Regions from separate parts of the Duganella sp. 3397 genome, predicted to be linked through region 2. Evidence: riboswitches for the same ligand, from Rfam matches in the RefSeq annotation. Region 2 holds a riboswitch; the other holds the start of a gene.
What was found. Region 2 has a riboswitch for cobalamin ahead of J2X54_RS06915 (CbtB domain-containing protein). Riboswitches for the same ligand answer to the same signal wherever they lie in the genome.
Positions count from the first base shown of each region.

Region 1: linked by a shared signal. The riboswitch ahead of J2X54_RS25485 (TonB-dependent receptor domain-containing protein) and the one ahead of J2X54_RS06915 (CbtB domain-containing protein) in region 2 are both predicted to bind cobalamin.

Region 1 covers NZ_JAVDVB010000013.1:1,163-7,716, reverse strand. The annotation lists gene J2X54_RS25505 (cobyrinate a,c-diamide synthase) at 1-233, opposite strand, end outside; gene cobO (cob(I)yrinic acid a,c-diamide adenosyltransferase) at 257-892, opposite strand; gene J2X54_RS25495 (ABC transporter ATP-binding protein) at 889-1,662, opposite strand; gene J2X54_RS25490 (iron ABC transporter permease) at 1,670-2,692, opposite strand; gene J2X54_RS25485 (TonB-dependent receptor domain-containing protein) at 2,798-4,672, opposite strand; cobalamin riboswitch at 4,756-4,973, opposite strand; gene J2X54_RS25480 (histidine phosphatase family protein) at 4,968-5,555, opposite strand; gene J2X54_RS25475 (adenosylcobinamide-GDP ribazoletransferase) at 5,560-6,342, opposite strand; gene cobT (nicotinate-nucleotide--dimethylbenzimidazole phosphoribosyltransferase) at 6,346-6,554, opposite strand, start outside.
Region 2 covers NZ_JAVDVB010000002.1:522,423-528,976, forward strand. The annotation lists gene J2X54_RS06900 (cobaltochelatase subunit CobN) at 1-1,065, opposite strand, end outside; gene J2X54_RS06905 (ferredoxin) at 1,062-1,394, opposite strand; gene J2X54_RS06910 (CbtA family protein) at 1,398-2,195, opposite strand; gene J2X54_RS06915 (CbtB domain-containing protein) at 2,186-2,389, opposite strand; cobalamin riboswitch at 2,513-2,722, opposite strand; gene J2X54_RS06920 (N-acetyltransferase family protein) at 2,776-3,297, opposite strand; gene J2X54_RS06925 (sensor domain-containing diguanylate cyclase) at 3,473-5,080, shown strand; gene J2X54_RS06930 (ribonuclease T2 family protein) at 5,053-6,048, opposite strand; gene J2X54_RS06935 (TonB-dependent receptor) at 6,282-6,554, shown strand, end outside.

The DNA of each region.
Region 1 (6,554 bases), on a different contig from region 2:
ACGTCCGCCTCTTGCGCCGCTTGCGCCAGCTGGCTGCGGCACTGGTCAGGACCGACCATCCACAGGTCGAGCGTGCGTACCGGCGCGCCGGTAGCGCGTTCGAGCAGCATCGGGTCGATGAAGTCGGGGCCGCACTTGAGCGCCCGCACGCGCCGGCCCAGCTTGACCAGCTTGCGCGCCAGCGCGGCGGTGCAGGTGGTCTTGCCCTGACCGGACGAGACGGCCGCCACCATCACCACTTTCACGTCGATGTGCTTCACCACTCTGTACCCAGTTGCGCGGCGATGCCGGCCTTGAACGCGTGCTTGACGACCGTCATGTCGGTAACCGTGTCGGCAATCGCGATCAGTTCGGGCGGCGCACCGCGGCCGGTGATCACCACGTGCTGCATTGGCGGGCGCGCCAGCAAGTCGTTGATGACGTTTTCCACGTCGAGATAGCGGTACTTGAGGGCGATATTGAGTTCGTCGAGCACCACCAGGCCGCAGGCTGGATCGTCGAGGAAGCGCTTGGCCTGTTCCCACGCCAGCGTGGCCTTTTCGATGTCGCGTTCGCGATTCTGGGTTTCCCAGGTATAGCCTTCGCCCATGGTGTGAAAGCTCACTTCATCGGGGAAGCGGCGCAAGAACTGCTCTTCGCCGGTGGCCATCGCACCTTTGATGAACTGCACCACGCCCACCTTCATGTTGTGGCCCAGCGCACGCGCTACCATGCCGAACGCGCTCGAGCTCTTGCCCTTGCCGTTGCCGGTGTTGACGATGATGATGCCGATCTGCTTGTTGGCAGACGCGATCTGGGCGTCGATGATGGCTTTTTTGCGCTCCATGCGCACGCGGTGGCGTTCGTTGAGGGCGGCGTCGCCGGTATCAGGGGTGTTGGTTGGTTCGGTCATGGGGTCTCCTCGGAGGGGATGAAGATGCTGCGGTGGCCGTGGCGGATGATGTCGATCGGATGGCCCAGGTATTCGCCCAGGATATCGGCGCGCATCACGTCATCCTTGGCGCCGGCCAGCCAGCGGCCATCGCCACGCAGCAGCAATGCGTGGGTGGACACGCTGTGCGCCAGCGTGAGGTCATGACCAATCATGACCACGGTCTTGCCCTGTTCGCGGCACTGGCGCGCCAATAAAGTCATTACGCTCACCTGGTGCGCCAGGTCGAGCGCATTGGCCGGCTCATCGAGCAGCAGCAGTGGCGTGTCCTGCGCCAGCATGGCGGCAATCGCTACCCGCTGGCGCTCGCCACCGGACAGCGTGCGCACGTCGCGGCCGGCCAGGTCGGCCACTTCCATCGACGCCAGCGCTGCCAGGGCGATGGCATGGTCGTCGCTGCCTTCCCAGTAGCGGTGGTCGTGGTACGGGTGGCGTGCCGACAGTACGGTTTCGATCACGGAGTAGGCGAAAGCGTCACTGCGGCTTTGCGCCAGGAAGGCGCGCTGGCGCGCCAGGTCGGCCAGCGGCCAGTCTTGCAGCGCGCGCTCGCGGATCGATACCGTGCCGGCGTCAGCTGGGCGCAGTCCGGCCAGCGTGCGCAGCAGGGTGCTTTTGCCGGCGCCGTTGCGGCCGATTACGCTCCAGCATTCGCCGGTGCGTACCTGCCAGTCGAGATTGGCGACCAGCTGGCGCTGGCCGATGCTAAGAGAGAGCTGATGGGTGGCGATCATCATGTCGTCACTTCCGCAGCCGGTGCAGCTGGTACAGGAACACCGGTGCACCGACCAGCGCGGTGATCACGCCGACCGGCAGCTGCTCGGGCGCGATGATGGTGCGCGCCAGCGTATCGGCCAGCATCAGGTAAATGCCGCCGGCCAGCGTGGCGGCGGGAATCAACAGGCGGTGGTCGGGACCGACCGCGAAGCGGCAGGCGTGCGGCACGATCAGGCCCACGAAGCCGATGCTGCCGGCGGTCGTCACCGCGCTGGCGGTCAGCAGGCCGGAGACAAAGAACAGTCCCTTGCGCAGCGCGCCCACGCGGATGCCCAAGGTGGCGGCGGCTTCCGCATGGAGCGCCATCACGTTCATGGCGCGCGCATTTTTGACCGCGAACAGCAGCGCGGCGACCAGCACCAGGCACGGCATCCAGCGCAGCGGTGCACCGGCCATGTCGCCGATCATCCAGAACACCATGCTGCGCAGGCGGCTGTCGGGCGCGATCGACAACATCAATGTGACGAGCGCCATGCAGGCCGACGACAGAATCACGCCGGTGAGCAGCAGCAGGGCGGTGCCGCCATCGGCTGCGGCGCCGCCGCGCAGGTCGCGCCGCGCCAGCAGGTACAACATCATGGAGACGGCCACGGCGCCGCCAAACGCCGCCGCATCGACCATCCACGCCGCGCACATGAACATCAACGCCGCCAGCGCGCCCACCGACGCGCCGGCGGAAATGCCCAGCACATAGGGATCGGCCAGCGGATTGCGCAGCAAGGCCTGCATCATCACGCCAGCCAGGGACAGCGCCGCACCAGTGATGAAAGCGGTGAGCGCGCGATGCACGCGCAGATCGAGCAGGGTAGCGGCCAGCGTGGATTTCTCGCCATGCAGCAGGTCGCCAATCGCAGCCGGCATATCGGCCAGGGGAACCGCCACCGACCCGGTCATCCCCGAAAACACCAGCCCCGCAAGCGCGAACAGCCCCAATCCACCCAACACCAGGACGGCGCGCTGTTGTAACTTGCGGGAGAAATCAGCCATTTACTCTTTCCTGAAGTTCGGGGTCAGTGCCGACATTCGGACACAGGCTCTGCAATGATAAAGCAGAGATCGTGTCCGAATGTCGGCACTGACCCCGAAGTGGGATTACTTGTAGCCGTAGCGCAGGCCGGCGAAGAACTTGGCGCCCGGGGTATTGTAGTAGCGGGCCAGGTCGTACTGTTTATCGCCGATGTTATTCCAGCGTACCAGCGCGGACCAGTCGCGGGTGAAGGCGTACGCGGCGTACAGGTTCACCAGGCCGTAGCCGCCCAGGCGCACGGTGTTGGCGGCGTTTTCGAAGCGTGCGCTCGACAGCTCCACTTCCACGCCCGCTTTCAGGGCGCCGGTGCCGTAATCGGCGGTGACGTTGGCATGGCGCTTGGCGCGGCGGATCAGGCGCTTGCCGGTGGTGTCGTCTTGCGGGTCTTGCAGGTCGGCGTTGGCGCCCAGGTTGACGCCCATGACACGCGTGGCGGCCGACAGCGTGATGCCTGCCAGCGTGGCGCGGTTGACGTTGTAGGCGCAGCCGCTGGTGTAGCCGCCGCCGAACGGGCAAGGGTTAGTGTTGACCAGCATGTCGGTCAGGCGGTTGCGGTAGTAGCCGGCGCTCATCGCATTGACGCCATCGTCGTAGCGCAGGCCCACTTCGGCGTTGCGGCCCTTTTCCGGGCGGTTGGCCGGGTTGCCGTAGTTCGGGAAATACAGCTCGTTGTAGGTCGGCGCGCGGAAGCTGCTGCCATAGCTTGCGGTGGCGCGCAGCGCGCGGGTGAACTGGTAGCCGTAGCCGATGGCGCCGGTGTTCTGGTTGCCGTAGACGGAGTTGTCGCGCCGCGCGCTGGCGCTGAGCAGATGCGCGCCACGGCGGGCGTTGTACGAGGCTGCGAACGAATTGGTATTGCGGTCGCGGTTCATGGCGGCCGCGCCGTTGGTGTCCACTTCTTCCTTGCGATGCTCGTACAGCATTTGCAGCGTGTCGGCGCCGATCGTCACGTCGTTTTGCCAGGTGATGAAGCTCTGTTTGGTGTCGATGCGGGTGTAGCCGGCTGCGGTGGCGTTGATGTAGTTGGCGCCCTTGTCGCGGGTTTCGGAATATTGCAACAGGCTGCGCCACGCTGGCAGCAGCTGCGCCCTGGCGAACACGCTGGCAGTGTCGATGGTGTTCTCGCTGCGCGTGTCGTAGGCGGCAAGGCCCGAGTCGTACTGCGCATCGAGGTTGCTATGCAGGAACAGCGCACCCGCTTCGATACCCCTGGCCAGCTGCAGGCCGAATTGGCCGGAGACGTTTTCCTTGTCGTAGCCGTCGTCGTCCGGATTGTACGAGGACAGGCCGGAGCGGGTAGTGGAAAAGCCATCCGACTTTTCCTTGCCGACGCTGATGGCGTAGCTGAAGCTATGCTCACCGCCGGTGCTGCCGGACACCGTGGCGTCGGCCTCGCGCGTATTGTCGCTGCCGTAGCCGGCAAAGCCGGTAACTGCCGGCGCGCCCTGACCCTTCCGCGTGAAAATCTGGATCACGCCGCCGATGGCGTCCGCACCGTACAAGGAGCTCAATGGGCCGTAGACGATTTCGATGCGGTCGATGGCAGTGAGCGGAATCGCGCTCCAGTTGGCAGCACCCGTGGTGGCCGAGCCGATACGCACGCCGTCAACCAGCACGATGCTCTGGTTGCTGTTGGCGCCGCGGATATAGACGTTCGACGAGCTGCCGGCGCCACCGTTGCGCGTGACCTCGATGCCGCGCTGGCGCTTGAGCAGATCGACGATCGAGCCGGCGCCTGCCTGGGCGATCTGTTCGGCGTCGATGATGGTGCTGTCGCTGATGACGTCGGCCAGTGCTTGCGGCGTGCGGGTGGCTGTGACCAGCACGGTGGATGCCGATGCAGGTGCAGGTGCAGGTGCAGGTGCGGCGTGGGCACAGGAGGTGGCGAGGGCGAGGACAAACGACGGCAGCGCCGCGCGAGGGGTAAAGCGAAGGATCATGATTGCTATTTCTGTAAAGGGCAACCGGCCAGCATCCCGCAGGCCAGATTGAACAGAAGCGCACGGCGGCGCATGCCGGCGCGTGTGCTTCCACCAGGTTTGGCCGGTATCCGGGCTGGCAAGCGGCCAGTCCACCTTCCCATGCAGCGCACAGTGGTTGTCAGGACTGGTTTGTCGCCATCGGCGACGCTTGTTGACCGTTGCGGGGGCAGCACACGCTGGCCCTGTGAAGGGGCTTCGTGTTTCCCGTTTAACTGCGCATCCGGACGGACGCGCGGGCACCAAAACTCGGGCATTATACGTGGTGTCGCCTGGAGACTTGCTTTGACGCGGGGTGCGGCAGGATCAGCGCCTCGCCGTACGGCAGCCGGTGCGGCGCGCTCGCCGCTTGCAGCGCCATCGCCAGCGGCGCCAGGCCGGCGTGGCGGGCAGCGAGCAGGCGCATGGTGCCGGCGTGGCAGACCACGATCGCTGCGCCGTCATGGTTGGCATCGAGCTGGCGCTGCAAGTCGTCATAAAATGCGGCGACGCGTTCGGCCATCTGCAACACGCTCTCGCCGTCGCCAGGGCGGTAGTTGGCCAGGTCGGCGGTCCAGGCATCCACGCCTGCGCGGGGAATGCTGTCCCAGGCCTGCATCTCCCAGGCGCCAAAATCCATTTCCATCAGGCGGGCATCGAAGATGGGGGCGGACGCCAGGCGCGCCGCCAGCACGGCGCAGCGTCGCAAAGGGCTGGAAAACAGCGGTATCCCGTCGGGTATCGCGGGCAGCAGGGTGGCAAGCGCCTGTTCCAGCTGTGCGGGTGCCACCGCCAGGTCGGTGCGGCCGTAGCACATGCCGGGCGCGACGTCCGGCTGTGGATGGCGGATCAGGATCAGCCGCATGGTGCTAGAAGAACTGGCCGCTGCTGTGCAGGCCGGCCAGCACGCACAGGTAGAAAATCACTTCCGTCACCTGCTGCACTGCGCCCAGGCAGTCGCCCGTGTAGCCGCCGATGCGGCGCACGAATTTGCGTGCCAGCCAAATGGTGGCGGCCAGTGCGCACGCTATGCCCGACAGCAGCATGGTCCACGACAGCCAGTGTAGCCAGATCAGCACCAGGGCCGGCGCCACTGCGGTGACGGCAGCGATGGCAAATTCCGGCGTGGCCATTTTCTGCGCCAGCGGCTTGGCCTTGCCCTCGGCGCGCGCGTACTCGAGGCGCCAGATCAGCCCGGTGGCCATCAGGCGCGACAGCGGATGCGCAAACAGCAGGGCGGCAATCGCACCGTATGGCGGCAGCATGGTCAGCGTGGCGCACTTGAGCAGTAGCAGGGAAAAGATGCCGATCGCACCGTAAGCGCCGATGCGCGAGTCCTTCATGATCTCGAGCACCCGCTCGCTCGTCATGCCGCCGCCAAAACCATCGCAGGTGTCGGCGAAGCCGTCTTCGTGAAAGGCGCCGGTGACATAGATGCCAGCCGCCGTCGAGAGAATGGCGGCGATCGCCGGCGGAAAAAGTTTGAAGGCCGCCGCATACACGGCGCCGGCGATCAGCGCCACGACCACGCCGACGAGCGGAAAGTAGCGCGACGCCTGGTTCAGCCACGCCGGGTCGAACCCCACCCAGCGCGGGATCGGCAAGCGCGTAAAGAACTGCAGGGCGGTGAAGAACAGGCGTAGCTGGTGCATGGGTTAGTGGGCCTTGGCGCTGACCTGGGCCGATTCGAACGTGGCCATGCGGTTGAGGAAATTGACTGCCGCGTGCAGCAGCGGCAGCGCCAGGGCGCAACCGGTACCTTCGCCCAGGCGCAGGCCCACCGACAGCAGCGGCCGGGCATCGAGCGCCGCCAGCATTTGTTCGTGGCCCTGTTCGTCGGAGCAGTGGGCAAACACGCAGTAAT
Region 2 (6,554 bases):
CACGCGGTCGGGCAGCGGATCATATTCGACCGCGTCGCCCGGCATGCCGGCGGCACGCGCCTTGAACGACAGCGGCACCGTGATGATGCGGCCGTCGAACTCCGGCAGCACCACGTTCATCGCAGCATCGAGCGGATTGAGGCCGCGCGCGGACTGTTCCCACTGCGGCAGGGTCATGCCGCTGGTGATCGCCTGCAGCACCGGCACGTCGAGTTGTTCCAGTACGCCCACCGACCAGCCGGCCGGCGTGGGGCCGCCGGGCGTGATCTCGCCCATGGCGAACGACGTGGTGTTGATCAGCGCATCAACATGGGCCTGCGTGACACCGTGGACCACGGTGCCGAAGTAACGCAAGGCGTCAGGCAGCTTGCCATCCCCCGATCCAGACCGCAGCGAGGCGGTAAACACCGGCAGCACATTCATGCCGCGCGCTTCGAGTGCGGTCAGCAGCGCGTCGATGAAGCGGGTATTCCCGCTCATCCAGTGGGCGCGGTAGAAGACGATGCCGACGCTGGGGCGCTGCGGATCGGCCAGCGCCTGCCAGTCAGCCAGGCCGGCGCCTGGCGCCAGGTCCGGGTGGTAGATGCCGTGGTCCGGCAGCGCAAGCGCCGGCTCGAAGCCGAAGCCGGTCAACAGCAAATGGTCGGACAGGAAGCGCAGCAGCTGCGCCAGGTTGGCGCTGCCGCCGGCGCGGAAGTACTGCAAGGTCATGTCCAGCACGTCGGAACGAACGGTCGACACTGCCGCCAGTTCGGGATCGGGTTCGCCGGTGCCGCTGACGACGACCAGGTGCCGCCCCTGGCGGCGCGCGTGCTCGACCAGGTGGGAAAATCCGGGCACGCCGCCCAGGCGGCCCAGCACCCGCACCACGATCACGCGCGCCGCGCGCAGTTCGCCGTCCAGCAGTTGCGCCAGCGTGGACTCTTCCCCAAGCGCTTGCAGGTTCACACCCATGACCGGGCCGAAGCCTTCGGGCATTTGCGCCTGCGCCTGGTGCAGCACGGTCAGGTCGTTGGAGGCGTGGGTCAGCAGCGCAAGCTGTGAAAAATTCGGATGGTCGGTCATTTCGGTCCAGGTTCGCAGGTGTCGCCCACGCCCAGGCGGTGGAACACCAGGTCGGCGACTTCGCGCCCGTTCAGCAGATGCTCGTGGACGATGCGCTCGGCGTTGGCTTCGTTTACGCGCTGATACCACACGCCTTCCGGGTACACCACCACCACCGGCCCCTCGAAGCGGCACGCCACCATGCAATGGGTGCGGGTACGCTTGACGGCCAGCTCGGGATGTTCGTCGATCACCTTGCCCATGTGTTCGAACACGGCCTGTGCGCGGCCTTCTTGCGGCTCGCAGCGCGGACCGACGCACATGAAGATGTGGCGGTGGTGGGTTCTCATGAATCAGGCGAACTTTTTGTAGAAGTAGCCGGTCAGGCCCCCGAGGGCCAGCCAGAACACCGCATTGGCCAGCGCGGTGGCGATGATGAACGAGCCCACCAGGCTTTCCGGCGCTGCCATCGAATGCATGGGCGGTTGCGGCGCGCCCACCAGGTGCGGCACCAACAACAGCGCCACCGCACCCACCTTGAACCAGACGTTGCGGCTCCAGGCCAGTGCGCCGATGGCGACGGCGGTGGAGAACGCGGTGCAGATCCACCAGGCCTGGCGCGCCGAGACCGGCGCCGCCAGGGTGCCCGGCAGCTCGGGCGGCAGTCCGAGCGACGGCGCGATGAAGAACACAGCGTACGCGGCCGCGCCCCACAGCATGCCGCTGCGCCAGGTCACCGGGCGGCCGCGCAGGCAGATCACGGCCGCCAGCAGCAGCGCGTAACCGACACCCATGCTGACATCGGCCAGCGCCGTGTAGGCGGTGCGCTCGATACCGTCTTCGGGCTCCCAGCCGCCGTGGCTGTGGGCCTCTGCCGCCGCGCCGTGGCCGCCATGGCCATGCTCGTGCGGCGCAGTGCCGGGGGCATGCGCATGTTCGGCAGCGACAGGAGCGGCAGGAACCACGACAGCAGCAGAGTCCTGGGCCTTTTCATACACCTCGGCCTGCTGAATGATCGGGATTACCTGCAGGTGCTGCACACCGGTCAGCAGCAAGCCGGCGATGATGCCGGCGGCAGCAGCGGTGCGCACGATGCCGTTGAAGATGCCGGCCGGCGCCGCAGCGCCTGGCCCGGTGCGGCTTAGTGACACGGGAAGCCCGCCGAGTGGCGGCTGTCGTGGGCAGCATTGTGCAGCGCTTCCATCGAGGCGAAACCGGCGCCGAACAGCAGCACGGCGCCAAGACCGGCGGCGCACAGCGCCGGGATCATTTTTTCGCGCAGCGTGGATGTGGCGGGACGGCTGGCAACTTCGGCGTGGACGGTAGTAACTGGGGTGACGGGCATGATCTTCCTTCCAGGTGCGTGGAGACGGTACGCGGGGAAGGAAAGCGGGGATGCGGCCGGGATGCATCGACAACGGATGGACAGCACGGCGCAGCACTCACCCGTATCGCCCTCCGCAATACAAACGTGTTGACAGCTACTGGCTGGTTTCCGGGCTGACGAGTGGATCGCTCCTGGCAGTGCGCCTTCCCATGCTTGCGCACAGTGGCTGATTGCACTTCCTTGACCTCGACTACCGTTGCGGGGGCAGCGCCGGCATGGCCCTGGTCGGACGCACCGGCTTCCCATTTAAATATGCGGAACCGGGATCACACCCGACGTCCGCGCATACCAGAAGCTTTGACTACCGGCGAAGTATAGGGGCGGCACAGGGGAATTGCAAGGCGTTAGCCATCTACCGGAGCGCCGGGCGTGGGCAAGATCAGCTGGTAAAACGCCAGGTCCAGCCAGCGCCCGAACTTGAACGCCGCATGGCGCACGGTGCCGGCATGGACGAAGCCCAACTGCTCGTGCAGGGCGATGCTGGCGCGGTTGTCGGCGTCGATGCCGCCGACGATGGTGTGCAGGTCGGCCTGCCCGGCCGCCGCGATCACCTGTTCCAGCAGTGCGCGGCCCAGGCCCTTGCCGCGCTGGTCGGCGCGCACGTAGACCGAATGCTCGACCGCGTACTTGTTGGCCGGGTAGCCGCGAAAGGCGCCATAGCTGGCAAAGCCCAGCAGCACGCCGCCGGCGTCTTCGTAGCCGAGCACCGGATAGCCGCCGGCGCGCTTGGCGGCAAACCACTTGTTCATGCTCTCGAGCGTGCGCGGATGGTATTCGTACAGGGCCGTCGAATTGGCGATGGCGTCGTTGAAGATGTCGAGGATGGCTTGCGCGTGGCGCTCTTCGGTACAGCTGACAAGGTTCATGGTGACTCCGTGAAAGACAACCGTCATGATAGTCGAAAATATCGCCGCTACCACGGGCGATGGGACGCCATCCACGTCGCGTCACTTATTATCTTGCTTTTCAGACACAGATTTGATGCGGTGATGTAACATTGAGGGCAGCCAGATGGACCGTCAGCAGCCACCGTAGACACCGATGCCATTCAAAACCATAACAACCATGCGTGCACCCTCGATCCGATCCCGCCTGCTGTACCTCGTAGTGGCGTGCATCGTGCCCGCTGCACTGATGGCGATTTTGTTGATCGGCTACGATTACACCCAGGCGCGGGCGGCCTTCATCACCGGCGCCATGGCCACGGCGCGCGCCAACGCCATGGACGTGGACAAGGAGTTCGCCACCGTGGAGGCGGCGCTGCGCGCGCTGGCCACCTCGCCCGACCTGGCGCGCAGCGACCGGCAGGCATTCTACGCGCAGGCGCGCGGCCTGGCCGCCTCGCAGCACATGCTCAACATCGTGCTCGAAGACGCCAGCGGCCAGCAATTGATCAATACCTTCATCCCTTACGGCGCCGCGTTGCCCCCGCCGAGCATGGGGAACGTGCTGCAGTTCGTCCAGAAAAACGACGCCACCGCGATTTCCGACCTGTTTATCGGTGCGGTCTCGAACCGCAATATCGCGTCGGTCAGTATCCCGGTGCGATACCTGCCCGGGCGCCCGGACCTCATCGGCGCGCTGAATGCGACCGTCCCGGTAGAACGCTTCAACGCCCTGCTGGCCCAGCAAAGCTATCCCGAGCACTGGATTGCCAGCATCCTCGATCGCGGCGGCAAAGTGGTCGCGCGTAGCCAGGACACGCAGCGCTACGTCGGCCACAAGGCGCTGCCCGAAGTCATCGACCGTATGCGTGCAGGTTTTGAAGGGGTGATCGAAACCACCACCCTCGACGGCAAGCCGATACTGGCGGTGATGACGCATGCGGGCGACTCGCAATGGACGGTCGGTATCGGCATTCCGATCGAGGTGCTCAACGCCGAACTCAATCGCAAGCTGCTGGTGCTGGTATTGGCGACCGCCACCCTGCTCGCCGCCAGCCTGGTACTGGCGTGGAGCATCAGCAACCGCATCACGCGCGCCATCGGCGCGCTGGTGGCGCCGGCCATGGCGCTGGGGCGCGGCGAAGCGGTGGCAGCAGCCAGCTACGGCTTGCGCGAGGCCGACGAGGTGGGCGTGGCGCTGGTCGATGCGGCGCGCATGCATGCGCAGGCGCGCCACCAGGCCACCCACGATCCGCTCACCGGCCTGGCCAACCGCGCCATGTTTTGCGAGTTCCTGGAGCGGCAGGTAGAACTGTGCGCGCGCTCGGGGGAGCCGCTCTCGCTGCTGTACCTTGACCTGGACTCCTTCAAGCAGATCAACGATACCTACGGCCACGCCGCCGGCGACCAGTTGCTGACCGGCGCTGCGCTACGCCTGCGCGAGGAGTTGCGCAAGTCCGACCTGGCGGCGCGGCTCGGTGGCGACGAGTTTGCCGTGATCCTGGTGGGCTGCGACGCCGCAGCCACGGCCACCGTGGTGGCCAAGCTGGAAACTCGCCTGGCCCAGGCGCATCACATCGAAGGTTACGAGCTGGTGGCAGGCGCCAGCATCGGCGTGGCAATGCTGGCGCCCCAAGGCCGTGCCCAGCAGCAGCCGGTCAGCGCCACCGACCTGGTGGCCGATGCCGACGACGCCATGTACCGGCGCAAGGCCGAACGCAAGCTGGCCGCAAAAGCTCAATCCTTGCCGGCTGCTTCGATGTAGATCTCGTCGGCACAACCCTGCACCCGCGCCGGCGCCGGCTGGGCATTGCCCACCATGGCCGCCAGGTCGCGGTCGGTGCCGAATTGCAGCGGCAGCGACACCCGGATCTCCTGCAAGTATTTGCGCTGGCTGCACACGAGCGTGAGGCTATCGGCCACCTTCTCGCCATGGCGCGCTTTGACGCGCGCGAAGAAGTCGTCCACGCGGATGCTCTTGCCGGTGCTGCCGAGGATGATCTTGCCCACTTCCGAATCGTTCACCACCCGCACCGCTGATACCGCCTTGATGAAGTAATCGTCCGGCGCCAGTTCCTGGCACTTGCCATGCTTGTTCCACTCGTAGGCGCCGAAGGTGCGCTCGTAATAGAAGTTGGGCATCCACGGCGCTATTTTTGCGATGGTGTCCTTCGACAGCGAGAACTGCTGGCCTTCGCAACTGCCGTAACGGGTGCCGCACTCCTTCTTGTTGGGCCACAGGCCATGCAGGCTCAGGGTCTTTGCCTCCAGTTTGCCGCCGTTCATGGCATCGCATTCGGGCTTGCTGCCCTTGAACGGGAAGTGCTCGCAAAAGCCGGGCTGCCAGGTTACCGCCAGCACGTAGCTGTCCTGGCGGTTGGCGATGCTGCACGAGCCGCCATCGGCGGCCGGATCGCTGCCGCGCGGCGGCCGTGCCGAGCGCGCTTCCATCGGTTCGAGCACCGCTGCGCCGCAGTCGCGCTGTACCCAGCGCAGCTTCGGCTCCGCACCCGGCACTTCCACCCGCACCCAGTCGTAGTCGGCCTTGTTAATCTCGCGCACCGTATAGCCCTTGCCGGCCGCCAGCTGCGCAGCGCCGGGATTGGTGCGCTTGGCGAACGACGCATACGCTTCGCAGCTTTTGCTGGCGGTGAACGTGCCGCTGGCCGCTTCGCTGGCAGCGGCGCCGCCGGCCAGGCAGGCCAGCACAAAGGTGACAGTAATTCGCAACATGGAGAGCTCCGCAAGAAAGGTTGGCGGCATTGTAGCCGAGCCTGCGCGGACCAAGGCCGGCGTTGTCGATTAGCCACGCGATCAACAAAATGGTAGCGCATGACATTTTGCGGAATCTTTCTGTTGACAATAACTTGGCAACGCTTCTACACTCAAATGGTCGCGGTACCATAAAAAACACAAGACCGTGGCACCTAACAAAAAGCAGTCAAAAAAACCATTAGGAGACAGCAATGCCCAGCAACTTCACCCCTACCGGCGGTGGCCGCCGCACGCCTGCCCGCCTGGCCTGCGGCCTGACTATGATGGCCGGCCTGGTGGCCCAGGCCTATGCCCAGCAAACGCCTCCCGCCACTGCTCCCATCGACGAAGCGACGATCCAGAAGGTGGAGGTCAGCGGCTACCGCAACAGCCTGATCTCGTCGGCCAAGGACAAGAAAGAAGCGGTCGGCTTCCAGGACTCGATCAACGCCGAAGACTTCGGCAAATTCCCGGACAAGAATATC